2 regions of the Mycolicibacterium sp. XJ879 genome follow, and region 2 is predicted to be linked to the other one. Evidence: riboswitches for the same ligand, from Rfam matches in the RefSeq annotation. Region 2 holds a riboswitch; the other holds the start of a gene.
The links. A riboswitch is a leader RNA that binds a small molecule or an ion and turns the genes downstream of it on or off. The one in region 2 is predicted to bind cobalamin.
Positions count from the first base shown of each region.

Region 1: it holds a riboswitch for cobalamin, as region 2 does, so the genes downstream of both, ABQF13_RS16500 (FecCD family ABC transporter permease) here and metE (5-methyltetrahydropteroyltriglutamate--homocysteine S-methyltransferase) in region 2, are expected to answer to the same signal.

Region 1 covers NZ_JBEFTH010000007.1:10,444-20,291, reverse strand. The annotation lists gene ABQF13_RS16550 (esterase family protein) at 1-72, opposite strand, end outside; gene ABQF13_RS16545 (DUF732 domain-containing protein) at 222-503, opposite strand; gene ABQF13_RS16540 (threonine/serine exporter family protein) at 699-2,297, shown strand; gene ABQF13_RS16535 (hypothetical protein) at 2,347-2,814, shown strand; gene ABQF13_RS16530 (putative quinol monooxygenase) at 2,856-3,152, shown strand; gene ABQF13_RS16525 (FKBP-type peptidyl-prolyl cis-trans isomerase) at 3,153-3,791, opposite strand; gene ABQF13_RS16520 (GGDEF domain-containing protein) at 4,381-5,355, shown strand; gene ABQF13_RS16515 (MBL fold metallo-hydrolase) at 5,360-6,274, opposite strand; gene ABQF13_RS16510 (hypothetical protein) at 6,354-7,127, opposite strand; gene ABQF13_RS16505 (alpha/beta fold hydrolase) at 7,168-7,908, opposite strand; cobalamin riboswitch at 8,202-8,391, shown strand; gene ABQF13_RS16500 (FecCD family ABC transporter permease) at 8,486-9,526, shown strand; gene ABQF13_RS16495 (ABC transporter ATP-binding protein) at 9,523-9,848, shown strand, end outside.
Region 2 covers NZ_JBEFTH010000002.1:356,394-366,241, forward strand. The annotation lists gene ABQF13_RS05470 (cellulase family glycosylhydrolase) at 18-1,091, opposite strand; gene ABQF13_RS05475 (TetR/AcrR family transcriptional regulator) at 1,261-1,821, opposite strand; gene ABQF13_RS05480 (hypothetical protein) at 2,123-2,479, shown strand; gene glgX (glycogen debranching protein GlgX) at 2,483-4,594, opposite strand; cobalamin riboswitch at 4,695-4,901, shown strand; gene metE (5-methyltetrahydropteroyltriglutamate--homocysteine S-methyltransferase) at 5,014-7,287, shown strand; gene ABQF13_RS05495 (isochorismatase family protein) at 7,280-7,831, opposite strand; gene ABQF13_RS05500 (hypothetical protein) at 7,850-9,148, opposite strand; gene ABQF13_RS05505 (hypothetical protein) at 9,145-9,564, opposite strand; gene ABQF13_RS05510 (hypothetical protein) at 9,558-9,719, opposite strand; gene ABQF13_RS05515 (hypothetical protein) at 9,724-9,848, opposite strand, start outside.

The DNA of each region.
Region 1 (9,848 bases), on a different contig from region 2:
AAGGCCCGGCAGGACCAAAGCGACCATCGCACCGACGAGCAGGCGTCGCACGAAACTGGATAAGAACGTCATATTTGTGAACCTCGCGAAATGCCGCACGGGGACGGCGGTGCCTGGATGACGCGGAAGTGCGCCGATGCTTGACGCCTGCCGCGGTCAGCGGACTGCTGCACACCATTTGTCGGCGTGAGCCGTTCGGGTGTTACGCCGTCTTCTCGAGGTCAGCAGCTCAGTTCGCCGACAGCCGCGCTGACGATATCGCCCGCGGCGGGAATCGACACGCCGAGATCCTCACGCACCATCATGGCCGCATCCGAACTCGGCATGCCCTGGCCAACGACATTGCAGATTTTGTGGCCTTCAGCAATCAACTGTTCGGCCGTCAGGTATGGGTACCGGCTTTGCAGTTGGCGCAGGTATTCATCTTGGTCCGCCGCAGCCTGCGGCGCGAAAATCACCGAAGCGGCGAACAATACGATCAGCGCGCGCGCGAATTGCACCACACAATCACCTCCGAATAAGGGCCCCCGAACGCCACATACCAACCGCATCGGGTAATACATGTCACAGTCACAGCGTCGAGCTGCTTCGTAGGTCTAACTGTATTCGGCGCTCGCGCTTTGTCGAATCGACCCTCGCGACACGGGTGGCGTTATCGGGTCTGCGGAAGCCGGAAGTCGTCAGTATCCTCCTGATAAATGGCGCACGATCGTTTCGGCGGGACCGCCCGCTTCCGCCGTGGAGTGCAAATCGCGCTTCGCGGACGTCGCGACCCCGCACCCGTCGCCGGTCAACGTAGCCGCGCCACCAGCGGGGTGGGCGATATCCACACCCGCAAGGTTCTCGACCTGACGATCCGGCTCGCCGAGGTGATGCTGTCCTCGGGTTCGGGCACCGCGGATGTCGTCGCGACGGCCCAGGACGTCGCCCGGGCATATCGCCTCACCGACTGCGTGGTCGACATCTTCGTCACCACCGTCATCGTGTCGGCACTGCCAACCGCGGAGAGCCCGCCGCTGACCATTGTGCGCAGCGTGCGGGCCCGGTCGACCGACTACACCCGGTTGGGCGAGCTCGACCGGCTGGTGCAGCGCATCACCTCGGGTGGTGTGAGCGTCGAACAGGCCCATGAGGCCATGGACGAACTGACTGAGCGGCCGCACCCTTACCCGCGGTGGCTGGCGACGGCGGGCTGGGCGGGCTTCGCCCTCGGTATCGCCATGCTGCTCGGCGGCACCTGGCTCACCTGCCTGTTGGCCGCCGCCACGTCGGCGGTCATCGATCAAGTGGGCAGGCAGCTCAACCGAATCGGCACCCCGTTCTTCTTCCAACACGCGATCGGCGCGACGATCGCGACGTTGGTGGCGGTAGCGGCCTACTACTACGCCGGCCAGGGGCCGACCACGCTGGTGGCGACCGGCATCGTGATGTTGCTGTCCGGCATGACGTTCGTCGGGGCCATGCAGGACGCGGTGACCGGGTACATGCTCACCTCCGTCGCCCGGCTCGGTGAAGCCGTGTTGCTCACTGCAGGCATTGTCGTGGGGATTCTCGTTGGACTTCAGATCGGCACCATGGCGGGCGTCACGATCGAGTTGCATGTCGACGCGACGGAATCGTTCGTCACGCCGCACGGGGCGCTGCCGATCTTCCTCGCGGTGTTCGGCGCCGGGCTGGCGGGTGCGTCCCTGACGGTGACGAGCTATGCGCCGTTGCGGGCCATCGGCACCGCCGGGGTCGCGGCAGCGGCTGCGGAAGTGGTGTTGATCGGGCTCGGGACCGCTGGGTTCGGCCAGGTGTTCGCCAGCGGTGTCGCAGCCGTCGGCGTCGGCATCATCGCGACCGTGATCTCGATCCGGCGGCAGGCGCCCGCACTGGTGACGGCAACCGCGGGCATCATGCCGATGCTGCCTGGGCTTGCGGTGTTCCGGGCGGTGTTCTCCTTCGCTGTCGACGGCAACTTCGACAACGGGTTGCGCCAGATGATGGCCGCGGTCGCCACAGCGCTTGCGCTGGGCAGCGGCGTGGTGCTCGGCGAGTTCTTGGGTTCGCCGCTGCGGTACCGCGCAGGACGGATCGGCAACTTCTTACGTAAGGAGGGGCTGCCCGGCCTGCGCCGCGCTATCGGGCCGGTCGTACACCTGCAGCCGGCCGAAGCTGACCAAGCGGCGGGCAGCCACCGACCGTCGTCCCGAAGCGTCGCGCTGGAACCGCCCAAGTCCGACGAAGCCGACGACGACGATGAGGAAGAACCCGAACCTTCCGACGGCCGAGACGACGAGGCCAAGGACCCGTAGCGGCGTAACCGACAAGACGCCGCGCGCGTTACGGGCTAGCCTTACTCGGGTGACGAAGCGACGACGCGGCATGCGGTCCGCCACGGCAGTGCGGTTCGCGGCTGCGGGCGCGATGATCCTCGGCGGTGCGCTGGCCGCGGCCGGCCAGGCCGGCGCCGACCCCGTGCTCCCCATCCCGGCCGATCCGGGGGCGCCCAACCCGCCAGCGCCGCCGCCCGTCGGTGCGCCGCCCGTTCCAGAGATCGCACCGGTCTACGGCCAAGGACAGTCGCCGGGCCAGTTCGGCTTCCTGCGGGATCTTTGGCACACCTTCCACAGCGGCAACCCGCTGGCCGCGCTGACCGCGCCGTCTGCCGTCGCACCCGGTCCGCCGCCAGGGGCTGGGCCACCGCCGCCGTTGCCGCCGGGGCACATCTCGCTGACGGCCCCGGAGTCATCGACGCCGCCGGCGGAAGTCGCGGGGCCGCCGGTCCCTGTCGCGCCGGCACCGATCGAGCATCTGCCGCCGACGCCGTAACCGACCGATGAGCCGTGCGCCTTCGGGGTGTCTATATGGGCATGATCATCGTCGCCGGACATATCACCGTGAATCCCGCCCAGCGCGAGGGCTACCTCGCAACCTGCATGAGCGTTGTCGAACAGGGCCGTCGTGCACCTGGGTGTCTGGACTTCGCAATCACCGCCGACCTGATCGACCCCGGTCGCGTCAACGTCTTCGAGCGGTGGGAGTCGCGATCCGCGGTCGAAGCCTTCCGCGGCAGCGGACCCGATAACGACCACGGCGCAGCGATTATTTCGGCATCGGTCGCCGAATACGAAGTCGCCGATGCCCGCTCGTTGTTCGGGCCGGGTTGATCAGTTGGCGGCGTCGAGGATCTTGATCGCGAAAACGAGGGAGTCGCCGGGCTGGATACCCGCGGCGGGCTGGCCTTGCGGGTAGCCGTCCTCCGATGTCATCGCGACACCGACGGTGGATCCGACCGTCTGTCCCGCGATGGCTTTCTGGAAGCCCGGCACCACCCCGGTGAGCGGGAAGTCCACCGGGGCGCCGCGCTCGTAGCTGTTGTCGAACACGGTGCCGTCACGACCGTTGACGCCCATGTAGCAGACCAACACCGTGGCGGAGTCTGCGACCACCGGCCCTTCACCGGCCTGCAGCGTCTGCACCTGCGTCTCGGACACGCTGAACGGTGCGGTCACGTCGATCTTCGGCGCCGTCGTATCGGTGGATCCAGTGACTGCGACGCTGCCCGTGTCGCCGGTCAGGTTCCATTCAGCAGTGCCGGCGGCATCCGGCGGCGCAGACGGGCAAGCGCTGGCCGCTGCGGGCGGCGCCGATTCGGTGACGGAGGGTGCGACGAGTTCGTCGATAGACGGAGCACTGGTAGTTGTGGCTGTGGTTTCGGCATCGGAGCCACATGCGGCGAGCGTCATCGCGAAGGTCGCGGCGCAAGCCGCGATGACGACGGACGAGGGCCTACGGGAGAAGTTCACGCTGCGTCACGCTACAGCAGGGCCCCGTGTACTCATGGTTGCCGCGGTGACGGCGTGGGGATCCCTTCGCGCGTAACCGGGCCGGTCACTGTTTCGGCTAACGAGGCCGCTGCCGTACCTCGGCCCCTCCGCGAATTGCAGGAGCAATTTGCTGCCTATGACTGCTATGCGCATTGCAATAGAGCCCAAGAACTATTGAGGCTTTAAAGAGACCGGGTTGACGTCGGGTTACCGGCTATGCAACCGGCGTTTCCGCGCGAAGCCGACACTTGAGTTCATATGGAAATCGACGTTGCTGAAACCGATGGTCAGCGCATTTTAGTTGATGTGCCACCAACTAGACCGAACTCTTCTAATGTAAACTTCGCGAGCTTCTTCTTTGGCTGTGTCGTCGAACAAGATTAGCGCCGCTGATGTGGAATAACGGTCTCGTGCATCGGGAAACGCGGGGGTGGGGATGGTCCGCTGGGCCGCGCGATTGTGGAAGCAACAGGACCAATATGACTGGCTCAGCGCATACCTGAACGAGCGGGGACTCCAGAAGTTCTGGCGATACGCGACGTCCGCCTTCACGCTTGTGTTCGCTGCCTTGCCCATCCTGTTGCTGTGGAGTCCGGCCGGCCCCAACCACACCGCGACCACCGTCGTCGCCATCCTTGCCGTAGGAGTCGGCGTCGGCGGTGCACTGCTGTGGTTGCTGCGCTGGCCCACCCGGCGGCAGTCAGTGGTGTATTCCATTTCGGCCGGCATTGCGATCGGCGCAATGGCTCTTTCGATGTCCAACCCGTACACGGGTTTGATGGGGTGCACGATCTTCGCCGTCATCGGCGGTGTCGTCGCCTACTTCCACACCAGCGGCCTCACGATGGTCAACCTGGGCTTCGCCATGGTGTGCGCGACCATCCTCTCGTACCGGCTCATCGCCACCAGCGGCGACGTCGCGCTGGCGGTCGCGTCGTTCCTCACGGTCGGAGCGCTGAACATCGGTGTGCCCTTTGGGATCCAGTCGTTGATGCAGACGTTGCGAACCGACCTGCGCGGTTCCGACCGCGATTCGCTCACCGGGTTGCACAATCGGCGGTCGTTCCACAACACGGTCTATGAACTGATGATGCTCGATCGACCCCGTACGGGAATGTATCTCGTCATGGCGATGGTCGACCTCGACAACTTCAAGCAACTCAACGACACCCTCGGCCACGCCGCGGGTGATGAGGCCTTGGTGATGGTGAGCGCGACGCTTCAGGAGAACTGCCGCGCCACAGCGGTCATCTGTCGGCTCGGGGGAGAGGAGTTTTTGGTCGCCGACCTCGATGACAGCCCGAACCCAGCCAAGATGGCCGAGCGACTGCGCGGAGCTATCGCCAGAATCCCGTTTTCGGTGACTGCGAGTATCGGCACCGCGGGCGCACCGCTTGATGGCTACTCGCCCAGAGACAACCTCCAACTAATCGATGCGCTGATCCGCACTTCGGACCTGGCGATGTATGAGGCCAAACGCGCTGGCGGCAACCGCGTCTGCCACCATCCGACGCTGGTATCCGTCGACCGCGAAACAAACTGAGCGGTCAGTAATCCCAGACGGCAGGTACACACCGAAACACGTCGCCTGCATATGCCACCCGGCAAACCGACGGGAACGGCAGGTGAGTGGCCACCATCGACTCGCCGGTCGCCGCCAACTCGCGCAACAGGCCGACCCGCACCCGCACCGACTCCTCAGGATCGTGCTCAAAGCCGTTGTGCCACTCGGGGTTATCGAAACCTGGTGCGAACACAGCGTCGCCGGCGAATGTCAGTCGCTCGCCGCCGGAGGCGAGGCGGACAATGCTGTGTCCCGGAGTGTGGCCTCCCGTACGAGACACGAGCACACCCGGCGCCACTTCGTACTCGGACTCGAACGTTCGCAGCTGGCCGCGGTACTCGTCCAGGAACTGCGCGGCGACCCGCCGGAGCACGTCCGGCACTGGCTGAGGCATATCGGTCCGGGAGAAATCGGGCGCCTCCCAGAACTCGGCCTCGAGGCTCGCCACGTGAATCTGCAGATCCGGGCGAAGCCGCTCCTTCAACCCTTCGGTGAGCAGGCCGCCGACGTGATCCATGTGTAAATGGGTGAGCACCACGTCGGTCACGCTTGCGGGATCGATCCCGGCGGCCGCCATCCGCCGGCCCAACTGCCCGGCCCGCGGAAAGTCCGGAAACTCCAAGCCCAGCCCGGCGTCGACGAGGATGGTCCGCTGGCCGCTGCGCACCACGACCACGTTCAGCGGCCAGTCGAGCACATCCGGTGGCAGAAACCTGTCGTTCAGCCAACCTTCGAACTCGACTGCGTCGGCGTTGGTCGCCATCGTCTTGCTGGTGATCGGCAATACTCCGTCGCTGATCACCAACACCTCGATGTCGCCGACCGCCACCGCATATCGCGAGGGCACCAACTCGTCGAGCCCTTGGGTACCGAAGTGGGAAACGTTGTCCAAGCTCATGGTTCTCCTCCTGAGCGCCTTGTCCCGAAGACATGGGATTGCCCTGTCTTTCCCGTAGAACGCGCCGCAGTGCGAGGAGTTATCCAGAGGGGGCGGTGACCACGAGTTCGTGGTCACCGGTGGCCCAGGCGGATTCGAACACATCGATGCTGACCTGCTCGCCGCGCGTGTCGTCGCTGCCGCTGTCGCCGAGATAGACCGCGTCGTTGTCGAAATCGATGGCCGCGACGGTGATCATGTGACCGCAGTTGGTCCGGTCGCCTTCGGTGTCCCAGATGATGCGGGAGTTCACGCACACCATCGCCTGTTGCCCGTTGCCGAGATAGCCGGCCAGCGCGTCGATGCCGGTGTCGAACCCGCCGTCGGCGGCTTCGGCGTCGTTGGTGTAATCCGCGTCGATCCCGTAGTGCTCCAGGAGGAGCAGCAGATCGGTCGAGCAGGTGCCGTGGCCGACGCCGCCGTCGCTGGGATCGACACTCTCGTCGTACACCGGTTCGCCTGGTGAGCACTGGCTTGGCGTGGCGGCTGCAAGGTCGATGATCTCGCGTTCGGTGGGGGCAGTACCGGTGACTTCACCGACGACCATGCGGGTGGCCATCAGACCGCAGTCGCTCTCGCTCTGCTGCGCCCAGAACCGGGTGGCGGCCCCGGGGTCTCCGTAGACGCCGCCGAGGATTGCGGTGTCGTCGTCCTCGGTGTCGTCTTGAATCGCATCGACGCTTCGCGGGGTACGCGGTTCGTCGTGCCCGCGACAGGTGAACGTCGGCGTTTCCGGCGCGGCTACCGCAGCCTCCGGCGGGGCTGCCGCAGGTTCTGTCGTGCCCCCGCAGGCGACGCCGGCTACGACCGCCAATCCGGCGATAACCGTGGCTATGAACCTGATTCGGGCTGGTTCACCTCTTCGGCGCAGTGCCACCCCGTGAAATTAGCAGATAGTTGTCCCGGCTAAGCACTTTTACGGTGTTCGATCGCGAACTGACGGATACACGCATTGATCTCGTCAGGGATCTCGGCTGGCAAGGCGTGGGACGCGGTGGGCCAGAGGTGATATCGCCACGCCGGCACCACGGACTGCATCCGTCGAATTCCCTTTCTGAATCGTGAACGGTGTTGCCCGCCAGAAGAACTTGGACCGGGATAGATACTGAACGCAACAGACGGTCGCTGGGGAAGCGCAGCGCTGGTGTGCGCACGGGTGGAGCGAAGGCCGCGAATCCTGCCGTGAACAACCGGGCAAGCGTATCGATGGAGCTGCCCGGTGTGGGGTGGCCCGCAATCCATGCCGCGGCTCTTCCGGCTCGCACGGAACGTGGGCGCGACATTATGAGCGCAAGACTTCGCCAGAACGTTGCAGAAGTCCGCGCCACCGTGCTGGCCGGATCAACCAGTGTCACGGTCGCCAGCCGACCGGGCGCACGCGCCGCAGTGTGGGTGGCGAGCCAACCGCCGTACGAATGCCCGACGAGGTGTACTGCACGCAGTCTCAGCCCCTCGAGGACTTCGTCGATGCTGCGTGCGCAATCTGCGGGAGCGAACATCGTTTTCGACTGAATGCTTGCCCCGGGTTGGCCCAACATATCCAACGTGTAAACGGTGAAATCGCTTGCCAACCCCGCGACTTGCTCCCACCACATCGCCGACGTCAGGAAAAAGCCGTGTATCAGCACGACGGGTATGCCGTCGGCCGGCCCGTGCTGGTATACCCGAACGGTGCCGAACCTGGTTGGAACGTCGTGTACGACATTCGGTGGCGGGCTCAGCGCCCGTAACTCGTCATACGCTGCCAGATAGTGCCTGCGCGCGTCGGCGCACTTGAACCCGCCGTCAGCTAAGCCCAGCAAGAACACCTCCTGCCGACGCGGCAATGCACGATCGAGCCACGGTAACGCTCAACAAATCCTTCTTACCGCAAAATCGCCATGAGGTAGCCTCAGCCGTTGAGAACGGTCACATCCGTGTATGCGGGTGTCAGGGAATCCGGTGGGAATCCGGAACTGGCGCGCAGCGGTATGGGGGACGGGCTCGACATTAGTCACTGGGAGGCCACTGGAATCCTGGGAAGGCGTCGAGTCCGGACGATCCCGAGTCCGAAGACCTGCCGTTCTCACTTGTGTCCACCGGTATCTCGCGCTCGGATACCCCGGCATATTGAGGCAAGTTCTCGACGTGACTGTCACCGAGAAGACACTTCGTCGCACCGGCGCGACGCCCGTGCCGACGGTGCGACGTGTCTCGGTTGTCGCACTGACCACGGTGCTCGCGATCCTCACGGCGGTGAGCATCGTCGTCTCGGTCGCCTTCGGCGCCGAGCAGATTCCGCTAGGTGACGTGTGGCGCACCGTCATCGGCCGCTTCACCGGCGCAACCGTCGAGACGGGATACGACGTCATCGTCTGGGATCTGCGCTTGCCGCGCTCGGTGCTGGCGGCGATCGTCGGCGCGGGTCTGGCGCTGGCCGGCGCGCTGATGCAGGCCCTGGTCCGCAACCCGCTGGCCGAACCGTATCTGCTGGGCGTCTCGGCGGGTGCGGCGGTGGGCGCGACGGCAGTGATGACGCTGGGCGCGCTGGCCGGGCTGGGGATATGGGCGTTGTCCGGCGGTGCGCTGATGGGCGCGCTGGTCGCGACGCTGACCGTCTATCTGGTGGCGCGCGCCCAGGGCGGGCTCACCGCGCTGCGCCTGATCCTGTCCGGCGTGGTGCTGTCGTCGGCGTTCATGGCGTTGTCGTCGCTGCTGGTGTTCACGGCGGGCGATCCGCACGCCGCCGAAAGCGTGATGTTCTGGCTGCTCGGCAGCGTCGCCGGTGCGACGTGGGCGAAGGTGCCGCTCGCCGGTGCGGTGGTGCTGATCTCGTTCATCGGGGCGCTGCTGATCCATTCGTGGCTCGACGCCTACGCCGCAGGCGCCGACACGGCCACCTCCCTCGGCGTGCCGGTACCCGCCCTGCGCAACGCACTGTTCCTGATCCAGGCGGTTCTGGTCGGCGTGCTGGTCGCCGTTTCCGGCGGCATCGGGTTCGTCGGGCTCATCGTGCCGCACGCCGCGCGGCTGGTGGTGGGGGCAACCCATCGCGCGATGCTGCCGGTCGCCGTCTGCACCGGGGCGTTGTTTCTGGTGTGGGTCGACGTGATCTCGCGCGAGATGGCAGCACCGCGGGAGATGCCGCTGGGCATCGTCACCGGTCTGATCGGCGCACCGGTGTTCCTGTTCCTGATGGGGCGCCGCCGCTACGAGTTCGGAAACAGCACATGAGTGCGGCCGCGATGTGCGCGCAGGGCTTCGAGTGTCGCCGCGGTGGCAGAACCGTGGTGGCCGGTGTGGATCTGGCGATTCCCGCCGGCACCCGGTTGGCGGTGGTCGGGCCGAACGGCTCAGGTAAGACCACGCTGCTGCGTGTCCTGTCGGGCTTGGACGCGCCGGCGTCCGGGGCGATCCGGGTCGACGGGGAAGATCTGCACCGCATGCCCGCCCGGCGCCGGGCCCACACGATCGCGGTGGTCGGGCAGGAGGAGCGGCCTTCGGGTGAGCTCACGGTCGCCGAAGCCGTCGGGCTGGGGCGGACCCCGTACCGCAA
Region 2 (9,848 bases):
CCCAGCTCTTGGCGGGTCTAGGCGAGGCTGCGCAGCACGTCGGCGGCCGGTTTGGGTGTCCAGTCCGTGCGGTAGACGCCGTAGTTGTCCTGCGGGTCGGCGCTACCGGTGCTGCGGTCGCGGGTGGTGTAGATGAACGCCGGACCCGCGCCCGGCAGCGTGCGCCACGAGACGATGAAGTCGCGGATGCGGTCCGCCTGGGTGGCCTCGCTGACCTTCGACGTCGCCTCGCCGAACTCGGTGGCCCAGATCTGCTTACCGCCGTCACCGTTGGCCCCCATCACACCGCGCAGCTGGTCGTAGAGGCCGCGCGGCGAGTTCGCCTGACCCGTGGAGAACCGGGAGGCCTCGTTGTTGGTGAACAGGTACGGGTGATAGCCCACGGCGTCGAAGTTTCCACCGCCGCCGGCCGCGTACACGCCGTTGAGATAGTCCACCGGGTTTCTGGTGATCGAGAAGAAGTTGATGGTCGGTGACAATCCGCCCAGGACCACCGTGGCGTTCGGATCGGCGCCCTTGATCGCCGGGTAGGCGGCCTTCAGCAGGTCCGCAAACCGGTCGGGCTGCGGACCCTGCGGCCCGGCCCAGAACTGCACGGCGTTGGCTTCGTTCCACAGTTCATAGGCGGCGATGCGCCCGGCGAAGTGCGATGCCATCGTGCCCGCGAACGTGCCGAACGCCTCGGCCGACGCCGGCGGTGCGGCGATCGCCGGTCCACCGCCGGTGGCCCAGCCGGGCGTGGAGTTCAACAGCGCGACGACGGCGATGCCGCGTGCGTTGGCGGCGTTGACGATGAGGTCGGCCTGACCCCAGTTCCACTCCTGCGGGGAGGGCTGGATGCCGGCCCACGGCATCATGATCCGCGCGCTGCGCACCCCGGTGTTGACCATGAGGTCCAGTTGACGGTTCACATCCTCGGGCGATAGAAACCACAGCCACGAGTCGGCGAACCCGAGCGAGGAGACGGCAGCGGTCTCGGTGACGGCATAGCTGCGGCTGTTGTCCGCGTCGGGACGAAGCATGTGGGTGAGGCCTGCCGATACCACCACCACGGCCACCAGCGCGAGGACCGTCTGTAAGAGTTTGCGCACGTTTTTCCTATCTCGGAGCTGATCTTGTTAGGTGTATCGGGATTGCCCGTGAGGAAGTTAACCAAAACCCGGCGGCGCCCAAACGGGCGGACGTCAATACCGGGATGATTGACGTTGCCGCTGATTATTGCGTGGTACGCGCCCGGTTTGCTGGCTGCCCGCGATCAGGTTACTGGCGCAGCATCAGGTCCAGCACCCGCTCACGCAGCGATGCCGACATTTCCTGGCTCGACGTCGCCTCGTGCAACAGGCCGACACCGGCGGCGAACAACACCGTCGCGCGCAAGTCGGCCTCGTCGCGCTCGAACCCGTAGTCGACGAAGGCCTGCCGGACCGCGCACAGCACGCGTTCGTCGCTGCGTCGAACGCTCGCCAGCACCGCGCCGTCGGTCAGCGCCCAGACCCGCATCGCGCGTTCCAGCGCCCAGTGGTCGGGACGCATCAGCGTCTGCAGCATCGCCGACAACCGTTGGCGCGGATCAGCTTCGAAGTTCTCCTCGAACCGGCGCCGTCGTTGGTCGTGGAGGTTGCCCCAGGCGTGCGTCAATGCCGCCCGGTATTCCGGCATATCGGTGAAGTGCCAGTAGAAGCTGCCTTTGGTGACCGACAGCCGGTCGCACAACCGGCTGATCCGCAGCGCGGCCGGACCCCCCTCGGCGAGGACCGCGAAACCGGCCTGAATCCAGTCGTCGGCCGTCACCCGCCGGCCAGCACCGGTCGGCGCCGTCATAGGGCGAGCATACGCTGGTTATTGACACCGACGAATATATTCATTGTGGCAACCGCGGCCGCCTGGTAGGCGCCGCCGCTCGTCGGCTCCTACTCCGGCCCGCCCGACCGGAGGCACCCGTTTTTAAAACCCTCGTGCCAGCGCGGCGGCCACGGTTGCTATAGCTGGGGACCATACCATACGGGCTGGTACGGAATGGCCGGTTTTGCACGGAAGTCTGCTGGCGCACAACGCTTCTGACGCCGCGCCCGACCCGGCTGCCCATCCCGGGCGTTTAGCGGCTCCGCGAGTGGGCAACCGGATGTGCGTGGAGCCCGATAACACCGAATTCGACGCCTCGCCCAACGACGCCGGCGGGGTCGACGACACCCTGCGCCCGATGGAGGCGACCGATTCCGACGACGTCCGCAACGACGAAGGCGATGAGGTGGTCGATCCGCCGGAGGAGTGGGCGGCCGCCGACCACATCGCCGCCGAACCCGACGGTGAGTCCCTCGACGAGAAGCTGGCCGCCGAGCGGCCCGACCAGACCCCGAGGCCGTCCCCGCAAGGCACCGACGACGTCGAGCGCATCGACCCCGAAAGCCACGGCCGCAGCGAGGGCGATGTCGACGGCGCGCCGGAGGATGGCAGCTCGATCTTTCCCGTCGTCGAGTAGCGGTCAATCCGTCGGGGTGCGCAGCACCAGCATCGAGCGCGCCTCGACGGTGACCTTCGCACCCGCCGCGACCTCGGCGCTCTCGTCGTCACCGCCGGCTGCGGTGTCGACGACGGGAAGCCACGCCGGTGCGTATTTCTTGGCCGGGAGGGCGAACTCGATCGGCTCGTGGTGCGCGTTGAAGCACAGCAGAAACGAGTCATCGAGCACCCGCTGACCTCGCACGTCCAGATACGGGATGCCCTGGCCATTGAGGTACACCGCGATCGACTTGGCGAACCCGCTCTCCCAGTCCTCGTCGCTCATCTCCGAACCGTCGGGCGCCAGCCAGGCGATGTCGGGTAGACCCCCGCCGCCGCGCCGGCGTACGGGGTCCCCGGAGAAGAACCGTCGCCGCCGGAACACCGGGTGGGCGGCGCGCAGCGCGGACACCGTGCGGGTGAACTCCATCAACTCGGTGTCCGCGTTGGCCCAGTCGATCCAGGACAGTTCGTTGTCCTGGCAGTACACGTTGTTGTTGCCCTGCTGCGTGCGCCCGAGTTCGTCGCCGTGGCTGATCATCGGCACGCCCTGAGACAGCAGCAGCGTAGTCAGGAAGTTGCGCTGCTGGCGTGCCCGCAGCGCGTTGACCTCCGCGTCGTCGGTCGGGCCTTCGGCGCCGCAGTTCCAGGACCGGTTGTGGCTTTCGCCGTCGTTGTTGTCCTCGCCGTTGGCCTCGTTGTGCTTTTCGTTGTAGGACACCAGGTCACGAAGCGTGAAGCCGTCGTGTGCGGTGACGAAGTTGATGGAGGCGACGGGCCTGCGCGCGGTGTGCTCGTAGAGGTCGGCCGAGCCGGTCAGCCGGTAGGCGAACTCGTCGATGGTCGCCGGCTCACCGCGCCAGTAGTCGCGAACCGTGTCGCGGTACTTCCCGTTCCACTCGGTCCACTGCGGCGGGAAGTTGCCGACCTGGTAGCCGCCGGGTCCGACGTCCCACGGCTCGGCGATCAGCTTGACCTGGCTGACCGTCGGATCCTGCTGCACGAGTTCGAAGAACGTCGACAGCCGGTCCACGTCGTAGAACTCGCGGGCCAGTGTGGAGGCCAGATCGAAGCGGAAGCCGTCGACGTGCATCTCGGTGACCCAGTAGCGCAGCGAATCCATGATGAGCTGCAGTGAATGCGGGTGTCCGACGTTGAGGCTGTTGCCGGTGCCGGTGTAGTCCATGTAGTAGCGCTTGTCGTCCTCGACCAGCCGGTAGTAGGCCGCGTTGTCGATACCGCGGAAGCTGGCCGTCGGGCCCAGGTGGTTGCCCTCGGCGGTGTGGTTGTAGACGACGTCGAGCAGCACCTCGATGCCGGCTTCGTGTAGCGCACGCACCATCGCCTTGAACTCCTGCACCTGTCCGCCGGGGTTGGGGCTGGAGCTGTACTTGGCGTCCGGGGCGAAGAAGCCGATGGTGTTGTAGCCCCAGTAGTTGGTGAGGCCCTTCTCCAGGAGCGTGGAGTCGTTGGCGAAGTGGTGCACCGGCATCAACTCGAGCGCGGTGACCCCCAGCGAGGTCAGATGCTCGATGATCACCGGATGCGCGACGGCCGCGTAGGTGCCGCGGATCTGTTCGGGGATGTCGGGATGCGTCTGGGTCAGCCCCTTGACGTGGGCTTCGTAGATGACGGTGTCGGCGTACTCGTAGCCGGGCGGGCGGTCGCTGCCCCAGTCGAAGAACGGGTTGATGACGACGGACTTCGGCATGGACGCCGCCGAGTCGTCGTCGTTGCGGCTGTCGGGTTCACCGAAGGTGTAACCGAACAGCGCCTGGCCCCAGTCGAAGTTGCCGTCGATGGCTTTCGAGTACGGGTCGGCCAGCAGCTTGTTCGGGTTGCAGCGCTGTCCCTCGGCCGGGTCGTAGGGGCCGTGCACCCGGTACCCGTAGCGCTGGCCGGGTTCGATGTTGGGGATGAAGCCGTGCCAGACGAACCCGTCGACCTCGGGCAGCGTCAGCCGGGATTCGGTGCCGTCAACGTCGAACAGACACAACTCCACCTTGTCGGCGACCTCGCTGAACAGGGCGAAGTTGGTGCCGGTGCCGTCGTAGGTGGCGCCGAGGGGATATGCCTTGCCGGGCCAGACTTCCAAGATTGCACTCCAGTGATCGGTGAACGAGACGATACGGGGGATGCCCAATCGCGGCGCATCGCAACCGTGGTCCGTCGGATAGGGTGGGCGGTGCAGTTGGTCTGTTGGCGCTGAAGTTTGGCGTCGGCATCGAGCCACATGTGTGGCGAGAGGGAACCCGGTGAGAATCCGGGACTGTCCCGCAGCGGTATGCAGGAACGACTGCCGTCATCAGCACTGGCCCACCGGGGCCGGGAAGCGACGGCCACTAGGTGCACTTCGGTGCGTGCCTGCGAGTCCGAAGACCTGCCAGCTGTGCCGGACGCGCCGCGTCCGGTGGTTCATCGCCTCGTGGAATGGGCAGTGGCCGAAGCGGTGAAAACCCGTATTCGGTGCGCGTCCCCGGCGATGACCATCCGCCGTAGCAAGAGGACCACGTCATGAACACCACCGCTTTCAACGCCACCATTCTCGGATCTCCCCGCATCGGGCCGAACCGCGAACTCAAGCGCGCCGCCGAGAAGTACTGGGCAGGCAACTCCGATCGCAGCGAGCTGGAATCGGTGGCCGCGCAGCTGCGCCGCGACACCTGGGAAGCCCTCGTCGCCGCCGGGCTGGACTCCGTGCCGGTGAACACCTTCTCCTACTACGACCAGGTGCTCGACACCGCGGTGATGGTCGGGGCGCTACCGCCACGCGTCGCGGGGGTGGCCGATGATCTGGACCGCTACTTCGCCGCGGCCCGCGGCAACGACGAGATCGCACCGCTGGAAATGACCAAGTGGTTCGACACCAACTACCACTACATCGTGCCCGAGCTGGGCCCCGACACCAGGTTTACGCTGGATCCGGCCAAGGTGCTGGCCGAGCTGAAGGAGGCGCAAGCCCTCGACGTGCCCGCGCGCCCGGTGCTCGTCGGCCCGATCACCTTCCTGGCGCTGTCCAAGGCCGTCGACGGAGCCGCCGCGCCGATCGATCGGCTGGACGAGCTCGTCGCGGTGTACGCGGAGCTGCTCGGGGAGCTGACCAATGCCGGCGCGGCGTGGGTGCAGTTCGACGAGCCGGTGCTGGTGACCGACATCCTCGACAACACCGCGGAGTTGGCCCAGCGGACGTACGCGACGCTGGGCCGGTTGACCAGACGGCCGGCGCTGTTCGTCGCGACCTACTTCGGCGAGCTCACCGCCGCGTTGCCCGCGCTGGCCCGGACACCGGTGGAGGCCATCGGGGTCGACCTCGTCGCCGGGGGAGTGTCGGCGGTGGCGGCGGTGCCCGAGCTGGCCACCAAGACCCTGGTGGCCGGCGTCGTCGACGGCCGCAACATCTGGCGCACGAACCTGGAGTCCGCGCTGGCGACGCTGGCGACGCTGATGGGCCTGGCCGACCACGTGGCGGTCTCGACGTCATGCTCGACGCTGCACGTGCCGTATTCGCTGGACGCCGAGGAGGGGTTGGACGCGCAGTTGCGCAGCTGGCTGGCGTTCGGGTTCGAGAAGGTCGCCGAGGTGGTGGCGCTGTCGCGGGGCATCACGACCGGGCGCGACGCCATTTCGGCCGAGGTGGCCGCGTCCAACGCCGCCGCCGCGTCGCGGCGCTCCGACCCGCGCCTGACCAACGAACAGGTGCGGTCGCGGATTTCCTCGATCGCCGCGTCGGGCGCCAAGCGGGGACCGGCCGACAAGCGTCGCGCCGCCCAGCAGGAGCGGCTGAAGCTGCCGGTGTTGCCGACGACCACCATCGGGTCGTATCCGCAGACGTCGGCCATCCGGGTGGCCCGCGCCGAGTTGAGGACCGGCAAGATCGACTACGCCGAATACGTGCGCAGGATGAAGGCCGAGATCGCCGAGGTGATCAAGCTGCAAGAGGACCTCGGCATCGACGTGCTGGTGCACGGCGAACCGGAACGCAACGACATGGTGCAGTACTTCGCCGAGCAACTCGACGGCTTCTTCGCGACACAGAACGGCTGGGTGCAGTCCTACGGCAGCCGGTGCGTGCGCCCGCCGATCCTGTACGGCGATGTCGCGCGGCGCCAACCGATGACCGTGGAGTGGATGAGCTACGCGCAGTCGCTGACCGACAAGCCGGTCAAGGGCATGCTCACCGGTCCGGTGACGATCCTGGCGTGGTCGTTCGTTCGTGATGATCAGCCGCTGGCGGAGACGGCGGCGCAGGTCGCGTTGGCCATCCGCGACGAGACGGTCGATCTGGAATCGGCCGGCATCGGCATCATCCAGGTCGACGAGCCGGCGCTGCGCGAGTTACTGCCGCTGCGGTCGAAAGACAAAGACGCCTATCTGCGGTGGGCGGTCGATGCGTTCCGGCTGTCCACGTCGGGTGTCGCGGACGCCACCCAGATCCACACCCACCTGTGCTATTCGGAGTTCGGTGAAGTGATCGGCGCGATCGCCGCGCTCGACGCCGATGTGACGTCGATCGAGGCGGCGCGTTCGGATATGGAGGTGCTGGAGGATCTCAACGCCGCGGGGTTCGCCAACAGCGTCGGGCCAGGTGTCTACGACATCCACTCGCCGCGGGTGCCCGGCACCGAGGAGATGGCGACGTTGCTGCGCGAGGCGCTGGAAGCCGTTCCGGCAGAGCGGTTGTGGGTCAACCCGGACTGCGGGCTCAAGACCCGCAGGACCGATGAGGTGACGGCGTCGCTGCGCAATATGGTCGCGGCAGCGACGCAGGTGCGCGGCTCGGCTAGCTGACCTGCACGCCGGCCGCGCGCAATTCCTCGAGGGCTGTGGCGGTCGAATCCGGGGCCACGCCCGCGGTGAGATCCAGCAGCACCCGGGTGGTGAAACCGGCGGCGTTGGCGTCGGCGGCGGTGGCCCTAACGCAGTGGTCGGTGGCGATCCCGACCACGTCGACCTCGTCGACGCCGCGCTGCCGTAACCAGTCGGCGAGCGCGGTGCCGTCGTCGTCGGTGCCCTCGAACCCGCTGTAGGCCGCCGAATAGTGGCCCTTGCGGAAGACGGCTTCCACGGCGGTGGCGTCGAACTCCGGGTGAAACTCCGCGCCGACGGTATCGGCGACGCAATGCCTGGGCCAGGACACCTTGTAGTCGGGGTTGTCGGAGAAGTGGTCACCGGGATCGATGTGAAAGTCCTTGGTGGCCACGATATGTGCGTAGTCGGATCGGTCGGCGAGGAGGCGGGTGACGTTGCGGGCCACCTCGCCGCCGCCGGTCACGGCCAGCGAACCGCCCTCGCAGAAGTCGTTTTGCACGTCGACGATGATCAGCGCCTTCATACCTCAACCGTAGCGCCGTCATCCGCCGAAGAGCAGATACAGCCCGGTGAACGTGTAGCCGACCATCACCAGCATCATCGCGAGCTGACCGGTGAGCTGGTGGTCGGCGGGCAGCAGCCGCAGCGCGCGGTCGTGCGCGGCGATCACCCCGGCGACGTGGCCGGCCAGTACGCTACCGACCTTGATGGTGGCCAGCAGCGAAGGATGAAGCGACAGTACGTAGTTGACTTCCGCGTCGAGCCCGAACAGCAGGATGATCGTCTGCTGACCGCGTTCCACCAGGTAGGTCAGGTAGTGCGCGAAGACATAGCCGATCACGATGGGGATCAGCGAATGCGCCATCTGTCCGGGCAGCGCGCGGCGCTGTTCGCGGTCGACGCCTCCGGTCGCAATTGCGGCCAGCCAGAACGTGCCCGCGACCACCCCGATGAACAGCAGCAGACCTGCCGTGCGGATCAAGGTGGCGGTCAGGGTGGACGTGGAGTTCTCGTCGACGAAATCGCGCCAGCGCGGCATCGCCGAAAAGCTGTCGAACGCAGTCGATCCCAGCAGCACGGCCATGACCGCGACGATCCCGGACCGGATCGGCAACGACGGCAGGTGATCGAACGGATTGCCGAACGCGACCAGCCCGCTGCGCGGGTCGCGCCGCCACGGCGACAGCCGCGACACCACCACGCTGTATACCTCGAACGGATCGGCCCGGCCATACCAACGCGGACCACACAGCAGCCCACCTGCCAGCGTGATCACCAGATAGATCAGCAACCAAATCCGGATGGCGCCAAGCGATCCGGGGTCGGGGCTGGCGAGCTCCAACCACACGAACGCGAACAGGCCCAGCGCGGCAGGCCAGTATCCCAACGCCGCCGGGTAGGCGCGGCCCAGAGAGCGCCAACCCCCGAGCCGATGCACCGCGCGAACGGGTGAGATCGCCCGCCACACCGGGCCGGCCACCAGCGACAGCGCCACCACGCCGACCCAGATCAGCACATAGAACACGCCGGGTAACGGGTTGTCGGCGTCCTGTGGTCCGATGATGGACGCCACCGCCACCCACACGGCGAACGCCAAACCGGCCAGCGCGACGACCCACCGGGTGACGGGTGCGTCGATCACCGTCGTCACCCAGCGCGGCAACGCGTGTGCGGGCTTGTCGGGATCGAAGCGGGGTTTGCGCCACGCGAACGCGACGATGGCGAACGTGAAGGTCAGCGTCCAGGCGGCGCCGATCAGGGCGTAGGTGAACGGGATCGGCAGATCGGTCGAGCCGCCAAGGCCGTGCGCCAGTACGGCCAGCGACGGGTCGGTTCTCACCGCACCTGGATGGTCGCGACGGTCTTGTTCGCGTCGTGCAACTCCACGTCGACGCGACCGGGCACGTCGACGGTGAACTGAAACTGCTGGCCCGGTTCCGCCTTGACCGGGAAGGTGTGTTCAGGGGTGGAGTGCACGTGCAGTTCGTCGGGGGCGTCGCTGTTGACGCGGATGACGATCGGTTCGCCGACCTTGGCCTCCAACTGGGCGTTGGTGGGATCGACCTGGCCCCCTTCGATGGTGACGTCGAGGGTTACGCGATCGGTCGGGCGCTGCTGGTCGGTCATGTCCGACGGGTTGACGGTCGTCGCCGGCGGCGAGGTGCCCTCCGCGGTGTCGCCGTCTTGTGAGCCGCATCCGACGGCGACAACGGCGGCAGTGGCCAGGACGACAAGTGCCTTACGACTGATCACGATCCTCCATCTTTGTTCTCGCGTTTGCGGCGATTCTTCACGGCGATGTACACGACGACGGCCGCGACCACGATCGCCGGAGCGAACGCCGGCACGGCGAGCCAGATCGGATGGTCGGCCAGGATGACGACGTTCGGGTCGTTGGGGACTTCCGTCATGCCGTCACGCCTGCACTGTTGGTCGCAATTCCGCCTCGCTGCCGGTCGGTTCGTGCCTGTTGATCCGGCCCCCGCCCCAGGTGACGCCGGCGACCATGGCCAACGTGCAGAACAGCACGATCAAGCAAC